DNA from 2 places in the Pseudoalteromonas sp. THAF3 genome. Region 2 is predicted to be linked to the other one. Evidence: predicted binding sites of a transcription regulator. Region 2 holds the regulator's gene; the other holds the start of a gene.
The links. The regulator LexA, encoded in region 2, represses DNA repair genes until DNA is damaged. The targets are predictions, from matches to a motif close to TACTGTATNNNNATACAGTA.
Positions count from the first base shown of each region.

Region 1: FIU82_RS05585 (SulA-like leucine-rich domain-containing protein) is a predicted target of LexA. The motif match lies at 5,565-5,584, and genes of this name have one in related genera.

Region 1 covers NZ_CP045418.1:1,212,778-1,220,555, forward strand. Annotated here, with positions in the region: gene FIU82_RS05555 (MHYT domain-containing protein) at 1-2,664, opposite strand, end outside; gene FIU82_RS05560 (M48 family metallopeptidase) at 2,951-3,628, shown strand; tRNA gene FIU82_RS05565 (tRNA-Tyr) at 3,634-3,718, opposite strand; tRNA gene FIU82_RS05570 (tRNA-Tyr) at 3,743-3,827, opposite strand; gene FIU82_RS05575 (VC2046/SO_2500 family protein) at 3,940-4,449, shown strand; gene FIU82_RS05580 (YchJ family metal-binding protein) at 4,578-4,946, opposite strand; gene FIU82_RS05585 (SulA-like leucine-rich domain-containing protein) at 5,072-5,521, opposite strand; gene FIU82_RS05590 (NCS2 family permease) at 5,779-7,071, shown strand; gene FIU82_RS05595 (hypothetical protein) at 7,429-7,778, opposite strand, start outside.
Region 2 covers NZ_CP045418.1:2,982,910-2,990,687, reverse strand. Annotated here, with positions in the region: gene FIU82_RS14020 (hypothetical protein) at 1-125, shown strand, start outside; gene FIU82_RS14015 (lysozyme inhibitor LprI family protein) at 843-1,244, opposite strand; gene FIU82_RS18800 (hypothetical protein) at 1,244-1,375, opposite strand; gene FIU82_RS14010 (PaaI family thioesterase) at 1,575-2,033, opposite strand; gene grxB (glutaredoxin 2) at 2,043-2,678, opposite strand; gene FIU82_RS14000 (DUF924 family protein) at 2,777-3,307, shown strand; gene FIU82_RS13995 (STAS/SEC14 domain-containing protein) at 3,308-3,673, opposite strand; gene FIU82_RS13990 (HNH endonuclease family protein) at 3,739-4,488, opposite strand; gene lexA (transcriptional repressor LexA) at 4,708-5,325, shown strand; gene coxB (cytochrome c oxidase subunit II) at 5,644-6,777, shown strand; gene ctaD (cytochrome c oxidase subunit I) at 6,774-7,778, shown strand, end outside.

The DNA of each region.
Region 1 (7,778 bases), 1.5 Mb from region 2:
AGGTTTGCTGGCAAAGCCGTCCATTCCAGCGGCTTTAGCCGCTTCACGGTCACTGCCCATGACACTGGCCGTTAAAGCAATAACGGGCGTTGTAGCAACCTTGTTGTGCTGCTCATATTGACGCAATTGTCGGGTTGCTTGGAGACCATCACACTTGGGCATATGAATATCCATCAACACAATGTCATAGCTATTACTTGTGGCCAGTTGCACTGCTTGCTCGCCGTCATCAGCTGCCTCTACTTGATGACCGAGTTTAGTTAGGCGTAGTTGCAGTAGCTCGCGGTTTTGCGGTACATCATCAGCCACCAGTATTCGCAATTTAGGCATTTCGCTAAGTGGGGTCAATGAGCTCTGCTCATTGGCGTGCTCGCCCGCTACCTGTTTTAGGGGCAGGGTAAAGTAAAATGTACTGCCTTGGCCCAAGGTGCTGGTGACGCCTATATCCCCGCCCATAAGTTGTACGAGCTGGCGGCTAATGGTAGTGCCTAGACCGGTGCCGCCAAAACGCCGCGTGGTACTGTCGTCTGCTTGCTCGAAAGGATTGAAAATAGCACTCACCCGCTCGGGGGCGATACCAATGCCAGTATCAACCACCTCAAAATAGACACCTTGATTATCGCCGCGAACATTGATGGTGACACTGCCTTGCTCGGTAAATTTTACTGCGTTGCCGATTAAGTTGACTAATACTTGGCGTAAGCGCTGCGGATCGCCGCGATAGTGCTCACCGAGATTACTATCCATATTTAGGGCAACCGAGAGCTGCTTATGTTCAGCGCTGTGATAAAAGCTGGAGACCACAGAGTCGACGAGAGCCAGCAAGTTAAAGGGCACTGACTCTATACTCACTTTACCTTGCTCAAGCTTGGCCGAGTCTAAAATATCATTGAGTAAATGCAACAAAGAGCGTGCAGATTGCAATACGTTGGTGAGTTGCTGACGCTGTTGTTTATTCAATGGGCTATCTAGCAGCACTTCAGAGAAGCCAATGATGGAGTTCATGGGCGTGCGTATTTCATGACTCATATTGGCTAAAAAGGCTTGCTTTGTCTCCGCCGCAGCTTCGGCTTTCTCTTTCGCTTTTACAAGCGCTTGCTCCATTTGTTGGCGCTCACTGATATCGACCAATACGCCTGCAATGAAAAGCTCTTCTCCTTCGGTATGCTCAAATGTTCCCTTATCAATCACCCATTTACGGCTGCCATCGCGACACTGTATTTGGTATTCAAAAGAGTAGTGTTTTTTTCCTTGTGCAAGTGCGCTGTATATTTGCTCGCGCACATAGTCGCTATGCTGCGCAGAGATAAGCATGTCAAAGTTAACACTGCCGTCGATAAATTGCTGGTCATCATAGCCGGTTAATTGTTTTACGATAGGGCTAATGTAAAGCATGCTCCAATGCTTATCTAAACGGCAGCGAAAAGCCACGCCGGGCATATTAGTTAACAAAGTGCGATAATGACGCTCTTGTTGGGCAAGCTGATTTTGCATCGCCTTTTGTGCGCTCAAGTCAGTAATAAAACCTACAAACATGCGCTTTTGTCCGGGAATAGCGACTTCGCCAACCCCTAAACGAATGGGGATCAGCGCGCCATTTTTATGTTCGGCGTTGACCTCACGTCCAGAACCAATAATGTTTTTAATGCCGGTACTTTGGTAGGCACTTAAGTAATTATCATGTTGATTGGCGATTTCTTGCGGCATCAGCATTTTTACGTTTTCGCCAATCACTTCATCGCGATGATACCCGAGTATACGCTCAGCTCCGGCGTTGAAGCTCAGTACTTGGCCTTTCGCACTAATGGTAATAATGCCATCAACGGCGGTATTGAGGACCGCTTCAAGGCGTGATTGAGTGATAAGTTGTTGCTGAAGGGCCAAGCGATAGCGCATCACACTGTGCAATAAAGCAATGAGACCACTGAGCAAGAGGCTTACAATAGCAATACTCAGAGCGAGATCGGTTACATGGCTATTATCGGTGAGCTCACTGTACACCGGGGATTGGGCCACAAATCGTGCCGCTTGCATCCCGGTATAATGCATGCCAGAGACTGCGCAGCCCATAACAATGGCGCTGAGAATACGATAACCGGTTTGCCCTAGAGTGCTGCGCCCTGTGGGTTGTAAATATAAATGAGCGGCCAGGCCGAGCCATGCGAGAATGACCGCCACTAATACAGAGACAACAAACCAAAGTGGGTCATAGCCTAGCATTGGCCCTAGGCGCATCGCGGCCATACCCGTGTAATGCATAACCCCTATGCCGGCGCCCAACAGCAGGGCACTGAGCGCAAGCTTGGCTCGAGAAGGGTTGTTCGTACTGAGTAAATGGAACCCTAAGGCAGTGGCTAAAAAGACAGGGATGAATGACACCACCGTCACTGTGAAATCATAGTCGACGCTGACGCATAAGCTAAATGCCAGCATTCCGATAAAGTGCATACTCCACACGCCAGCGGCAAAAGCGGCGGCACTTGCTGGCAGTGCCATGCGATAAAATGGAGTGTGGCGTTGTTGTTGAGCAAATTCCCTTAATTGCAGTGCAAAGAAAGATGCAAAAATAGCAACAGTGACCGAAAGTAACACTAAGGCCCAATCATAGCTGCCATTAACCAGCAATTCGGGAGCAGGGTCGGTAATAAAAAACTGAGAAAACATAAAGTACTTCGATACTCCAACAACGGATGCCAAGTGGCAATCACAGCCTAGCACAGTGAAAAACCACGTGTCGCGCACAAAAGTGAAAGCGCCCTGTATCTTACAATGACACTGATTGTTCTATCAGCGCAGCGACGGCTGAGTTTAGTTATTTATGAGTGCGCTGCAAGCTTACCCAAGGGCGTAATTACGGTATCATATTAGTAGCGCTGCAAAGGATGTACTTAATATTAGCACATTGTTTGGCAAACCCTTTTAGTTCAAGTAATTACAACAAAGGTTTAATATGAGTAGGCAATATGATGTGCACTATAGCCGTCGACGAACGCTCGCTTTGGTGGTCAAAAATCAGCAAGTGAGTGTGAAAGCGCCTTATGGGGCATGTCGTGATTTCATTGCAGACTTCGTTGAGAGCAAACAGGCGTGGATAAACAAACAATTACATAAACAATCTGATATTGAAGCGGCTAGGTATAACCCTTGGCTACATGGTCGCATTATGCTTTTCGGTGAATTACGTGCAATAGAGGTAAGCGAGAGCTCACTTGAGCAGACAGATAACCAAACGATAAACATCGTAATCAGTAAGCGAGTGAAGCATCGCCAGCGCTATTTTAATCAACAGCTATTGGCACTGATGCACGATGAATTATCTGATCACTTATCGGCCCGCATAATGCAGTGGCAAAAGGTGATGAATATCGCCGCTAACGGCATTAGCGTTAAAGTGTACAAGCGTCGTTGGGGCAGTTGCGATTCGCGTGGTGAGTTATGTTTTAATACCTTGCTGGCAGGAGCTCCGCATTGGGTTATTGACTATGTCATAGTTCACGAGCTGGCGCACCGGGTACATATGGATCACAGCCATCAATTTTGGGCACTGGTTAATGGCTACTACGAGCATACCGACCAAGCACGGTTATGGCTTAAAGAGAATGCACATCTGTTGGATTTTGTACGATAGGAAAGTGGTGGAGGGAGCTGGATTCGAACCAGCGAAGGCAATGCCGTCAGATTTACAGTCTGATCCCTTTGGCCGCTCGGGAACCCCTCCAATAGAATGATGTGTGTTGTTAAGTGGTGGAGGGAGCTGGATTCGAACCAGCGAAGGCAATGCCGTCAGATTTACAGTCTGATCCCTTTGGCCGCTCGGGAACCCCTCCTAAACAACGGCGGCGATAATAGCAAACTCAGAGTCCAAGTAAAGAAAAAAACTAAAGAAAGCTGAAAAAAGGCCGATAACTGCTTAGAAGTAATTCAGGTTGAATAAAGTTTATGCAAGTTAAGCCCGTCATTCGTAACGAACTACAAATGGACTCGCAATTATGTCGCAGTGTCCATGAGGCCCGTCGTGGAGACTTTGCTTGGCTGTTAGCATCATTATCAGCAGATGCACTCGATTTTGCCCAGTTTCACCTTCCCAAATCGGAACTAGAATCTCACCAAGTGGATGAGCAGCGATTGCGATTGCAGTTGGGCGCTGCGCCTGCAAAACCAACGGCATTACCGGATTACCACATAGATAGAGCTCAGCATGACAGGGCATTATTGGCGCAAAGCTCAATGACAACTCTGCGATTAAAAGAGTGTCTAACCCCGGAGCCTTTGGCAGTGCGAGACGACAAAACCTATGTTCCACTACTTATAATTGATAATTGTGATCCGAGCGTACAGGCAAAACATCATCGCCAATATGAGCCACTGAACGAGCCGCAAATGGATAGTGCAGCCTTTTACGATCAACTTGTGGATATGAATAAGTCCTCGCCTTTAGCACACGCGTAATGGCCTGCGCATAATGGCGCTTGGCCAGTCAGAGCGCGCTAATCAGGGTGCAATAGCAGGGGCGCGCCAAGGGTTCCTTGTACTAATTAAGCGAATACCTAAAGCTGCCACTGGGCGACGGCATCACATCAAGACATACAGCATTTTTTGAATTTATTGCTACTTAAGCATGGGCAGGGATCGTTGCGTTTAAGCTTTACATCAGCGGCTTCAAACAACTGCCCGCTGTCGTATTTCCACTGGTGGTGCTGTTGAATGAACTGTGAGCGTTCATGAATACAGTGAAGGGTATCAGCAATGATGTAAAAAGCCTTAAATTCAACATAGGCCAAAGCATCGCCAGGCTCATAATCCATTATGTGTAAGCGTACAAAATGCGCAGCTTGGGCAAATTCAGCCACTTCCTCTCTGGGGTTTTGTTCTAGGGCTTTCTCTGAGCAGGTAAAACATAAGTAATCAATAGCTTGTTCACAAAATGCACTATAACGAGAGCGCATCAGGCTCTGGGCGTCGGGGGCATCAATAGCTCTACTTACAAACCGGCCGCAGCAATCAGCAAAAGGCTGCGGCAATCCACAATGGCACATCGCATTTTCTAACTACAAGGAATCACGCCACTATATTAGCAGACTTGTAACTGCGAGGGCACAGTTGTTTGTTCGCTGGCGTTATGCTCGGTAGTGAAACAGTAAAGCTGTGCTTTAGCTTGGTGGGTATTGAGTTGTAAGGCTTCGAGTTGTTGCTGTTTTAAAATGTCCGTCCAGGTGATCACCGCCGCAAAACGGCCATTTTGCAGCGCACAATTAAGCATGTATTCCATATCAACAACATGTTTAGCCCGAATTACCAGCAATTTATTCGTGTCGATAGAGCACGCGTCCAATAGGTGGCGGCTGGGCACATTGTCAGGGGCGACTAATAGCGTCCAGCCATTATTTTGATTGTAGCGATGAACGATTTTAAGCATCTCAAATGTTGCAGAGATCTCATCCTCAGTTTTTACGATATTGATCACATTAGGGTTATCTTGCTGATAGCTTTTAACATGACGAACACTTGCTGTATGTAACATAATTGCCTCGCTGTGGATTTTGTGAACCATATACAGTGTTTTATACAGTATTTGTATACAGTAGTTTATACAGTTATTCAGTGCAAGTTTTTTTTGTTTCTTTTTTAAACGTCTTGTTTGTTGCTTTAAACGCTTAGCGATACCGAAGAAGCTAAAGCTGTATTTCGGTGCCAATATTGCTGCGTAAACATGCGGTCATTTGTCCGCATTTATGCTAGTATCCGCCGCTTCTATTTTACGTATCACTGTTTACTCCTATGTTCGAAAGACTGTTCAAAATAAAATCGCATGGAAGCTCCGTTAAGCGCGAGGTTATCGCAGGACTCACGACCTTTATCACCATGGTGTACATCGTGTTTGTCAACCCGGCAATGCTAGCAGAGGCGGGAATGGACCAAGGGGCAGCATTTGTAGCGACCTGTATTGCTGCTGCTATCGGTTGCTTCATTATGGGTTTTTGGGCGAATTATCCGTTGGCATTAGCGCCAGGCATGGGCTTAAATGCATTTTTTACCTACGGCGTAGTATTAGGTATGGGTTACACCTGGCAGGCGGCTTTAGCGGCGGTATTTATGTCGGGGTGTATCTTTTTAGCGTTGAGCCTATTTAAGGTCAGAGAGTGGATAATCAATGCCATTCCACTGGTACTTAAGCGCGCTATTGCCACGGGGATTGGCGCTTTTCTGGCGCTCATCGCACTGAAAAACGCGGGTATTGTTGTTGCCAGTCCAGCCACGCTCGTTCAGATGGGTGATATTACCAGCAGTGGGCCTTTGCTCGCTATCCTGAGCTTTTTCGTAATAGCGGCGTTGTTGTATCGTGATATTAAAAGCGGCGTATTGATCAGTATCATGTTGGTAACAGGCATTGCGTTATCTTTGGGGCTGGTTGAATATCAAGGGGTGATCTCAGCGCCACCGTCCATCGCTCCTACCTTTATGCAATTAGATTTTGCCTCGGCGTTAGAGTTATCCATGCTCAGTGTCATTTTCGCATTCTTGTTTGTGGATTTGTTCGACACCTCAGGCACCTTAGTGGCGGTAACGCAAAAAGCTGGCCTAGCCGATGAGCAAGGGCGTATGCCACGTTTGGGTCGAGCACTGAGTGCCGATAGTACGGCGACAATTGCAGGCTCTATGCTTGGCACCTCTACGACCACTTCCTACATCGAGTCAGTATCCGGTGTGTCAGTGGGTGGGCGTACAGGCTTAACAGCTGTGGTGGTGGGCTGTTGCTTCCTACTGATGATGTTTTTTGCTCCTTTGGCAGCCATGGTTCCAGCTTATGCAACAGCGGGTGCGATTTTGTATGTCTCGGTGCTCATGCTGCAAAACCTTAAGCTGGTTGATTGGGATGATATGACAGATGCGATTCCAGTTGCCGTGGTGCTGTTGATGACGCCGTTAACTTTTTCCATTGCCCACGGCATTGCCCTTGGCTTTATCGCCTATACGGCGGTGAAATTAGTGTGTAATAAGGGGGCGGAGATTAGCTTGAGTGTGTGGATTCTAACAGTACTATTTTTGCTTAAGTTCATGTTTTTATCTTAGTAAGCAAGGTCATATATAACAGCTAAAAAGGCACAGCTATGACGCTGTGCCTTTATTTTTTGTATGAGCCAACGAGCTTCAAAAAACCAGCCTCTATTGTCAATTGTCGCTTCTTGACGTCGCACTTCGTAGTTGTACTTCAGCACACTCAGATCATGGCTAGCCCTGCCTACCGGCGCAGCATTATGGAGAGTTTGGTTTTGGGTGTTGGCACACACAGCTGGAAGGTATGTATGGCTCAATGATTGAAGGTAGTGGGCAGATTTTGCGTAAGGTATTTACCCTGCATGGCCCGGTACAGGCAGCAGATAGGCGATGTTTAAAATCGGCCTATCTGTTATAGCTTGATTTGCGCTGTTACCACTTTTTCTTTGGCGCGAATAACACATCCAAATCATCTTTTTCTTCCTCTTCGCGTTTTTTACGGGCGGAGGCGTTAGAGGCTTTCAATTCAGAGCTGATCTCGTTGAGATAATCCTCAAGCTGATTTTTTTTATTCGTGACATAGTCGTCGCTGTAATTCAGGGCGGTAATTGTGGCATACGCCTTTTCGAAATACTGCCGTGCCGAGCCAACCATATTAGCGTTTCTTGCAGCCACGCCGCGCTTAATTTGGCTTTCAATATTTATCTTTAATTGCAGGCGCTCAAAGGTTTTGTCCTCTTGCATAAACACAGGGGTATCGATTTTGCCCTTGCTGTGTTCAG
Region 2 (7,778 bases):
ATAGACAGTTTGTTAAGCTGAGTGAGCTTACTTTTGGACCTGGTCGTCTCAGCCTTCACCCAACAAAACGGGAGCTGGCACACTTCAGCTATGACGATAATACTCTGCGAATATACAGCTTTTAACTATGTGGTACCTCACTCGTATCATAATTGAGATGAGTGTATTGCGCTACCTTGTAGGCTAGGCCATCAGCCTTGCAATCGACAAAGACGCTCATATCATCAAAATTTGGGCTTTAGCGTTCAAACGTGTTTTTCACATAACGGTTAGGCTGAAGCCCAACCTACAGGGAGAGGTCACCCTGTTGGCAAGGCCTTCAGCCTTGTGATTGCAACCGACAAATACATTCCAGATTTCTGGGCTGAGAACACAAATGTGTTTGTCACATATGGTTAGGCTAAAGCCCAACCTACAGGGGAGGTCACTCTGTAGGCAAGGCCCTCAGCCTTGTGATTGCGACCGACAAATACATTCCAGATTTCTGGGCCGAGAACACAAATGTGTTTTTCACATAACGGTTAGGCTAAAGCCCAACCTACAGGGAGAGGTTACTCTATTGGCAAGGTCTTCAGCCTTGTGATTGCGACCGACAAATACATTCCAGGTTTCTGGGCTGAGAACACAAATGTGTTTGTCACATATGGTTAGGCTGAAGCCCAACCTACAGGGGAGGTCACTCTGTTGGCAAGGCCTTTAGCCTTGTGATTACGACCGACAAATACATTCCAGGTTTCTGGGCTGAGAACACAAATGTGTTTGTCACATATGGTTAGGCTAAAGCCCAAACTACAGGGGAGGTAGCTCTGTAGGCAAGGCTTCAGCCTTGCTACTCCAAAGGGCTAATTAAGTATCTGGGAAAGAGCCTTTATCCTAGTTTGGTTCATACGCAACTCACAATTATTTATAGCGGTCTCATACGCACTTGTGCCTTGCTCAATCTCGAATGCCTCAAGTTGACAACTTTGAGCCTTAAAATCGCTCCATGCCAATTGAGTTTTTTCTACTTGGTCGATTAATGTGTTACCTAATTCAGCCTCTGCAGCATAAGCCATCTGAATTTGCTCCCGTAAAAGCCTTAACTTGTTTGTTAGGCGGTGTTCGGACTCGTCTTTTTTCTGCGCTATGCATTGCTCGAGTTCAAGACTGTTGGTGGCATCTTCGCAATGGAGCTTTGTATTACTGGAATTAGCGGCACAACTAAATGTAATCAATGCCATGATAGCAAAGTATAATGCTTTCATTAGTTCACACCTTCGGTGGCTTTAGGTTTACGCTGTTCTAAATACTTCACACGATTTCTAGCCAGTTCATAGAGCCTTAAAGTAGTGGAGTTGCGAATACAGTCGATGAGCTCATTAAAGTCGTTATTCATACCAGCTTTCATCGAGGGATTATAGTAAAGTCTTGGTGTAAGAAGTTTACAAAGGCGTCTCTAATTAGAGGCTCTAAACGTTGCTCTCCGATCCTGAGAAACATTCCGAAAAAGCTCAATTCAAAGCGCCTTTGGCAAGGCTAAAGCCTTGCCTATTTATTGTCGGACTGAAGTCTGACCTACAGGTGAGCATCCCGCCTTAAAGCCCAGCGCTTTTGCTTCTTTTCTCCACCACCGCAGCAGTCATCCTTGAAATACAACACAAATCGCCAGCGCTGTTGTAAATTTTTATCTCCCACACTGATGAGCGGCCGCCTAGGTGCACGGGCTTGGCCACGGCTTTGAGTGTGCCGGTGCGTGAGGCTTTAAGGTGGTTGGCGTTGATCTCTTGGCCGACGCAGTAGTATTTGCGGGTATCGACCACAAAATTGGCGGCGTAGCTGGCCACGGTTTCGGCTAATGCCACGTAAACGCCGCCATGAACAATGCCCATGGGGTTATATAATTCGTTGCTCACAGGGAGGCAGGCGACCAGGTAATCGTCGCCTATCTCTGTGATCTCAATGCCGAGTTTAGTCATTAAGGTGCCTTTTTCACCTACACCTAAATCAAGCTTTTTACATAAGGCTAAATCAATCTCTTGGGCCCAAATACTCATCTGTACTCCTTAAACTGCAACGCGGGTAAAGGTTTTAATTCGGTGTTCAGTGGCTAATGTATCGACATAGTTGAGTACATGCTCTGGAAAGGTTAAGTCTTTGACTACAGTGAGGTTGCGCAGAAAAGGAAATAACGCCACATCGGCCCAAGTAATATGTTCTGGGGTTTGCAGCCATGTTAACTCACTCAATGCGTGTTCCATTGTGGCGATGTCAGCGTCGCTATTGGCTAACACGCTATCGAAAGATTCGCCCAAGCGCTGCTCTTTCTTCTCGCGAAAATAGCTGATAGCTGTATCAATAGCGTATTCCGGCAGGGCCAGTTGCGGCCAACGCACAAAGGTCAGCCGTAAAAAGGTTTCAAGATGCTTTTCAACCCACTGTTGGGCTTGATTAAAGTGCTCTCCCAGTGACAGCTCCTTGTTGGCAAGAGTACAGAAATACTCGGCAATATCTAAGCTTTCGGCCATCGCGGTATCATCATCTTTGACCAAAATAGGCACTATTTTTTTACCCACTAACTGGTTGGGCGTGGCCTCGTCATCGTTGAGTAGGAAGCGCACGTCCACCTCTAGCCCCAAGGCGCGTGCAACCAGTAATGACTTTATACAATAGGGGCAATGTTCAAATATAAATAGCTTCATAAAAAATACCTCAGAGCTTGCGAATTACTACCTTTTGGCCTTAGCTGTAACTAAACAATAGTTGCCGGACGAAAGCAAACTTTCGCCATTAGATCATCATGCAATATGAATCCGTTTACGAATTTTGGTTTACTCACAGCAGTCCACAGGATTGGTTTAAAAAAAGCGCCGATTTTGACGCCACAGTAAAAAAGCAATTTTTACCTACTTACGAGGCAGCGCGCCAAGGCGAGCTTTATTCTTGGCGAAAATCTGCTCGAGGCGCGTTATGTGAAATTATAGTGCTGGATCAGTTTCCTCGTAATATGTTCCGCGATACGGCCCAAGCGTTTGCAACCGATGCACTGGCTTTATGTTTGGCGCAGAATGCGGTGGAGAAAAAGTTTGCTTTAGAGCTTGATGATACCGAGCGTAGTTTCTTATACATGCCCTATATGCACAGTGAGAGCCAGGCGATTCATGTGGTGGCCGAGCAGCTTTTTCGGCCCTTAAGTAACTATAAATATGAACTGGCTCACAAAGAAATCATTGACCGTTTTGGGCGTTATCCACATCGTAATGATATTCTCGGTCGGCAATCGAGCGACACTGAACAGGCGTTTTTGAATCAGCCTGGTAGCCGCTTTTAGTTAAGGGCTTTGTGCCCAGCGCTTCGCTTGTTCACGTTGTTCATAACGAAAGGATTTAACTTCTGCATGAATAAAGTGTGCGCCAAGGTGCTGGGCAAAGTTACCAAGCAACGAATTGGTGGCAATGGCTACTTTATTCACCTTTTGATGATGGTCGCGCACAAATTGCAGATGAGAGAGTAATGCGGCAAATGAGTCCCAACCCGGAAAGTGTTCAGTAGCAATAATGAGAGCATGTAGCTTTGTATGCTGTTCAATATAAGGGTCGATAATACGCACGGCTGCTGCAAAGTCTTCTGCTGTCAGCTGGCCTTGTGGTTCGAGTAGGGCGGTATTGTGTGTTTCGTGTATAGTGATATTGAGCATATATCCTCGCCAACGAGTTCATTGGATGCTCTATCAATATAGAATATTTACTTACAAGCGGTTGGTTATTGGTGCAAGGTTGTAGGTAGTGCGCTGAGGTTTAAAGTTTCACCTACGCAGCTTTGCAGCAAACTCTGAACTTGGTCTTTTTCGTTTTGCGAGTAGCGAAGGTCATACTTGCTCATGATGTAATTAAAGCGCTGAATGTACTGACAGCGGTAATCTTGATGCGGCGGCAACCATTGCCAAGGGCCTTTTGCGCCTTTGCTACGATTTAGGCCATCATCAACAGCAAGCAAATTCTCCATATCGTTGGCAAATTGTGCCTTTTGCGAACGACTCCAGGTGGCAGCACCGTGTTCATAGGCAAATTTAAGCGGCACAATATGGTCTATATCTAAGTCATCGTCATTGCGTAGTAACTGCCCCGAATAAGGGTCATGCCACTGGCCGCTGGTGACGGTGCAGCGCGCTTGAGTGGTGTAGCTTACATCACTGTGTGATTGGGCAATCAGCACTTCAGCACGGGCATCTTGGCAGTCGTGATCGGTGTCTAGCCAATGTGGCCAGTTACCCCGATGATAACTATTTTCTGATGTTTGTTTAGTGTAGTTCTTTGGTAAACGTCCACCGTCTGCTAGACAGCTTTCTAAGTTCGCATAGGGAGTGAAAGATTGAGTGCGTTGATAATGAGCCGAGTCTTCAGGGTGACAAAGGCCGCTGCGCGACATCTTGACCGTATCGGCTTTGCACGCACCTATCGTCAGTGCCGAAATAAGTAAAAGGAACGCTGAAAATACACCTTGGCGAGTCATCTAACTGCTTAATAACATGACTAAAATAGCGCTACTTTAAAGCATTGTCGCGCATTCGTCACCTATCACTTTATGAGTATGAGGTGAGGTTGCATATGAATAAAAGCGAAGTTGCATTAATTAAGGTTGCAATGGTCAGCAAATTCCCTGATTTTATTTGCGATTTTCATTTAACTGTATATACTCACAGTTAAATGTACTGTATGGAAACCCAGTTGTATGCGCCCATTAACTAAACGCCAATCGCAAATTCTTGAGCTGATTAAAGTCTTTATTAAAGATACCGGCATGCCGCCGACGCGTGCAGAAATTGCACAAACACTGGGGTTTCGCAGTGCTAACGCCGCAGAAGAACATCTTAAGGCGTTGGCTAAGAAAGGCGTAATCAAAATGAAGCCTGGCGCGAGTCGAGGTATTCAATTGGTCGAGGAAGAAGAACCCGAACAATTGGGCCTGCCTTTAATTGGCCGTGTTGCTGCGGGCGAGCCCATTCTTGCCCAACAGCATATAGAGAGTCACTGCCAGATAGACCCATTGTTGTTCAAGCCTGCTGCAGATTATTTGCTGCGCGTAAATGGCATGAGTATGAAAGATATCGGCATTATGGATGGTGACTTATTAGCGGTACATCGCACTCAGGTGGCTGAAAACGGCCAAGTGGTGGTCGCGCGGGTTGATGAAGATGTCACCGTGAAGCGCTTAGAAAAAGCAGGGCGTAAGGTTCTGCTGCATGCAGAGAATGAAGAATTCACACCCATCGAAGTCGATTTAGAGAACGAATCCTTTAATATTGAAGGCTTAGCTGTAGGTGTGATCCGAAACGCCGACTGGATGTAATTAAATTTACTTATTTTGCCTCTAATAGGTCTGTTATTAGGGGCTTTCCCCATGTTTCCTCCTTAGCCACAGTGCTTTCTAACAGCTTGAATCTCCCTGTTAATTTATTAATAAAACGTAAACAAAAATAGTGTATTAACTTGCTATTAGCTCAATCTTTGACTAATTGGTTATATTACAGGCTTTGCTGGTCGGTTTTTCAACAGTTTATTTAGGGTCAAAGTTGTCGACTGGTAAAAGCATAATAATAACGAAGATTGGGTATTAAGCTGTAACCGCCTCTTCCTTGCATTGCGCAACAATAAGGAGATGGTACACATGAAGAAGCTGAGCTCCCTCATGTTGCTATGTCTGTTATTCCCTCAATTGGTGTCCGCGAATAGCAAGTACAACTTGCGCCAAGGGGTAACTGACATTAGCGAAAATGTTTACCAACTACACATGACCATATTTATTATATGCTGTGTGATTGGTGTGGTTGTTTTCGCGGTGATGTTTTGGGCGCTGCTCAAACACCGCAAGTCAAAAGGGGTCACCCCCGCTACCTTTCATGAAAGCACCAAAGTAGAAATACTTTGGACAGCGATTCCATTTGTTATTCTCATAGCCATGGCTGTACCGGCCACCAAAACCCTGATTGCTATGGAGGATACAACAAAGGCCGATATCACTATTAAGGTGACTGGTTCACAATGGAAATGGCACTACGAGTATATGGGCCACGATGTGGGCTTTTACTCACTGCTGTCAACGCCTCAAGAGCAAATCAAAAATGCGCAAAATAAGGGCGACAATTACCTCCTCGAAGTAGATAAACCCTTGGTTATTCCCACTAATCAAAAAGTACGTTTTTTAATGACCTCAGATGACGTCATTCACTCTTGGTGGGTGCCCGATTTTGCAGTAAAGAAAGACGCTAACCCTGGGTTTATCAACGAAGCTTGGACACGCGTAAACGAACCGGGTACGTATCGCGGCCAGTGCGCCGAGTTATGCGGTAAAGACCACGGTTTTATGCCGGTGGTCGTAGAAGCAAAACCCCCTGAAGAGTTTGACGCTTGGCTGGCAGAGCAGAAACAAGCGAAGCAAGCTCAGGCGCAGGCCGATGCTGAGCTGCTAGAACAAATCCTCTCTGAAGATGAGCTAATGGCATCGGGCGAGCAAGTGTACATCACGCGCTGCGCAGCTTGTCATCAGCCTACGGGGCTTGGTTTACCTGGAGTCTTCCCCGCCATAAAAGGCAGTCCAATAGCCACCGGCGATATTAACGACCATATCGATATTGTGGTGCACGGTAAGCCAGGGACTGCGATGCAGGCATTTGTCGGTCAACTTACGCTTAAAGAGTTGGCTGCGGTGGTTACTTACCAACGCAATGCCTTTGGTAATGAAACCGGTGACATCGTTCAACCAAGCGTGATTCAGGCCTATATTGATGGGGAGGAACAATGAGTACAGCAGCTGCAACACATGAACATCACGGGCCTGCAACCGGAATAAAACGCTGGCTTTTTACTACTAACCACAAAGACATCGGCACCTTGTACTTATTATTTTCGTTGTTGATGTTTTTAACCGGTGGCGCCATGGCAATGGTGATCCGAGCCGAGTTATTCCAACCAGGACTTCAGCTGGTTGACCCTCATTTTTTCAACCAAATGACCACAGTACATGGTTTGATTATGGTCTTCGGCGCCGTGATGCCTGCCTTCACGGGCTTAGCTAACTGGATGATCCCCATGATGATTGGCGCGCCAGATATGGCTTTGCCGCGAATGAATAACTGGAGCTTTTGGATTCTGCCATTCGCTTTTGCCATCCTATTGCTGTCGCTGTTTATGGAAGGCGGCGGTCCAGCCTTTGGATGGACCTTCTATGCGCCCTTATCAACCACCTACAGCAACGACAATACTGCCCTGTTTGTATTTGCCATTCACATTATGGGGATAAGTTCCATCATGGGGGCCATTAATGTCATTGTGACCATCGTTAATATGCGTGCTCCAGGGATGAAGTGGATGAAATTACCGCTATTTGTGTGGACCTGGTTGATCACTGCGTTTTTATTAATTGCAGTGATGCCGGTGTTGGCGGGTGCGGTGACCATGGTGCTCACTGATAAGTATTTTGGCACTGATTTCTTCAATGCAGCCGGTGGTGGCGACCCTGTGATGTTCCAGCATATCTTTTGGTTCTTTGGTCACCCGGAAGTGTACATTATGATTTTGCCAGCGTTTGGCATTATCTCCACCATAGTTCCTACCTTTTCACGCAAAAAACTGTTCGGCTATTCGTCCATGGTATATGCCACGGCCTCCATCGCCTTGCTGTCTTTTGTGGTGTGGGCCCACCATATGTTTACCACCGGTATGCCACTGGCCGGGGAATTGTTCTTTATGTACTCGACCATGTTGATATCGGTGCCAACGGGAGTAAAAGTATTTAACTGGGTA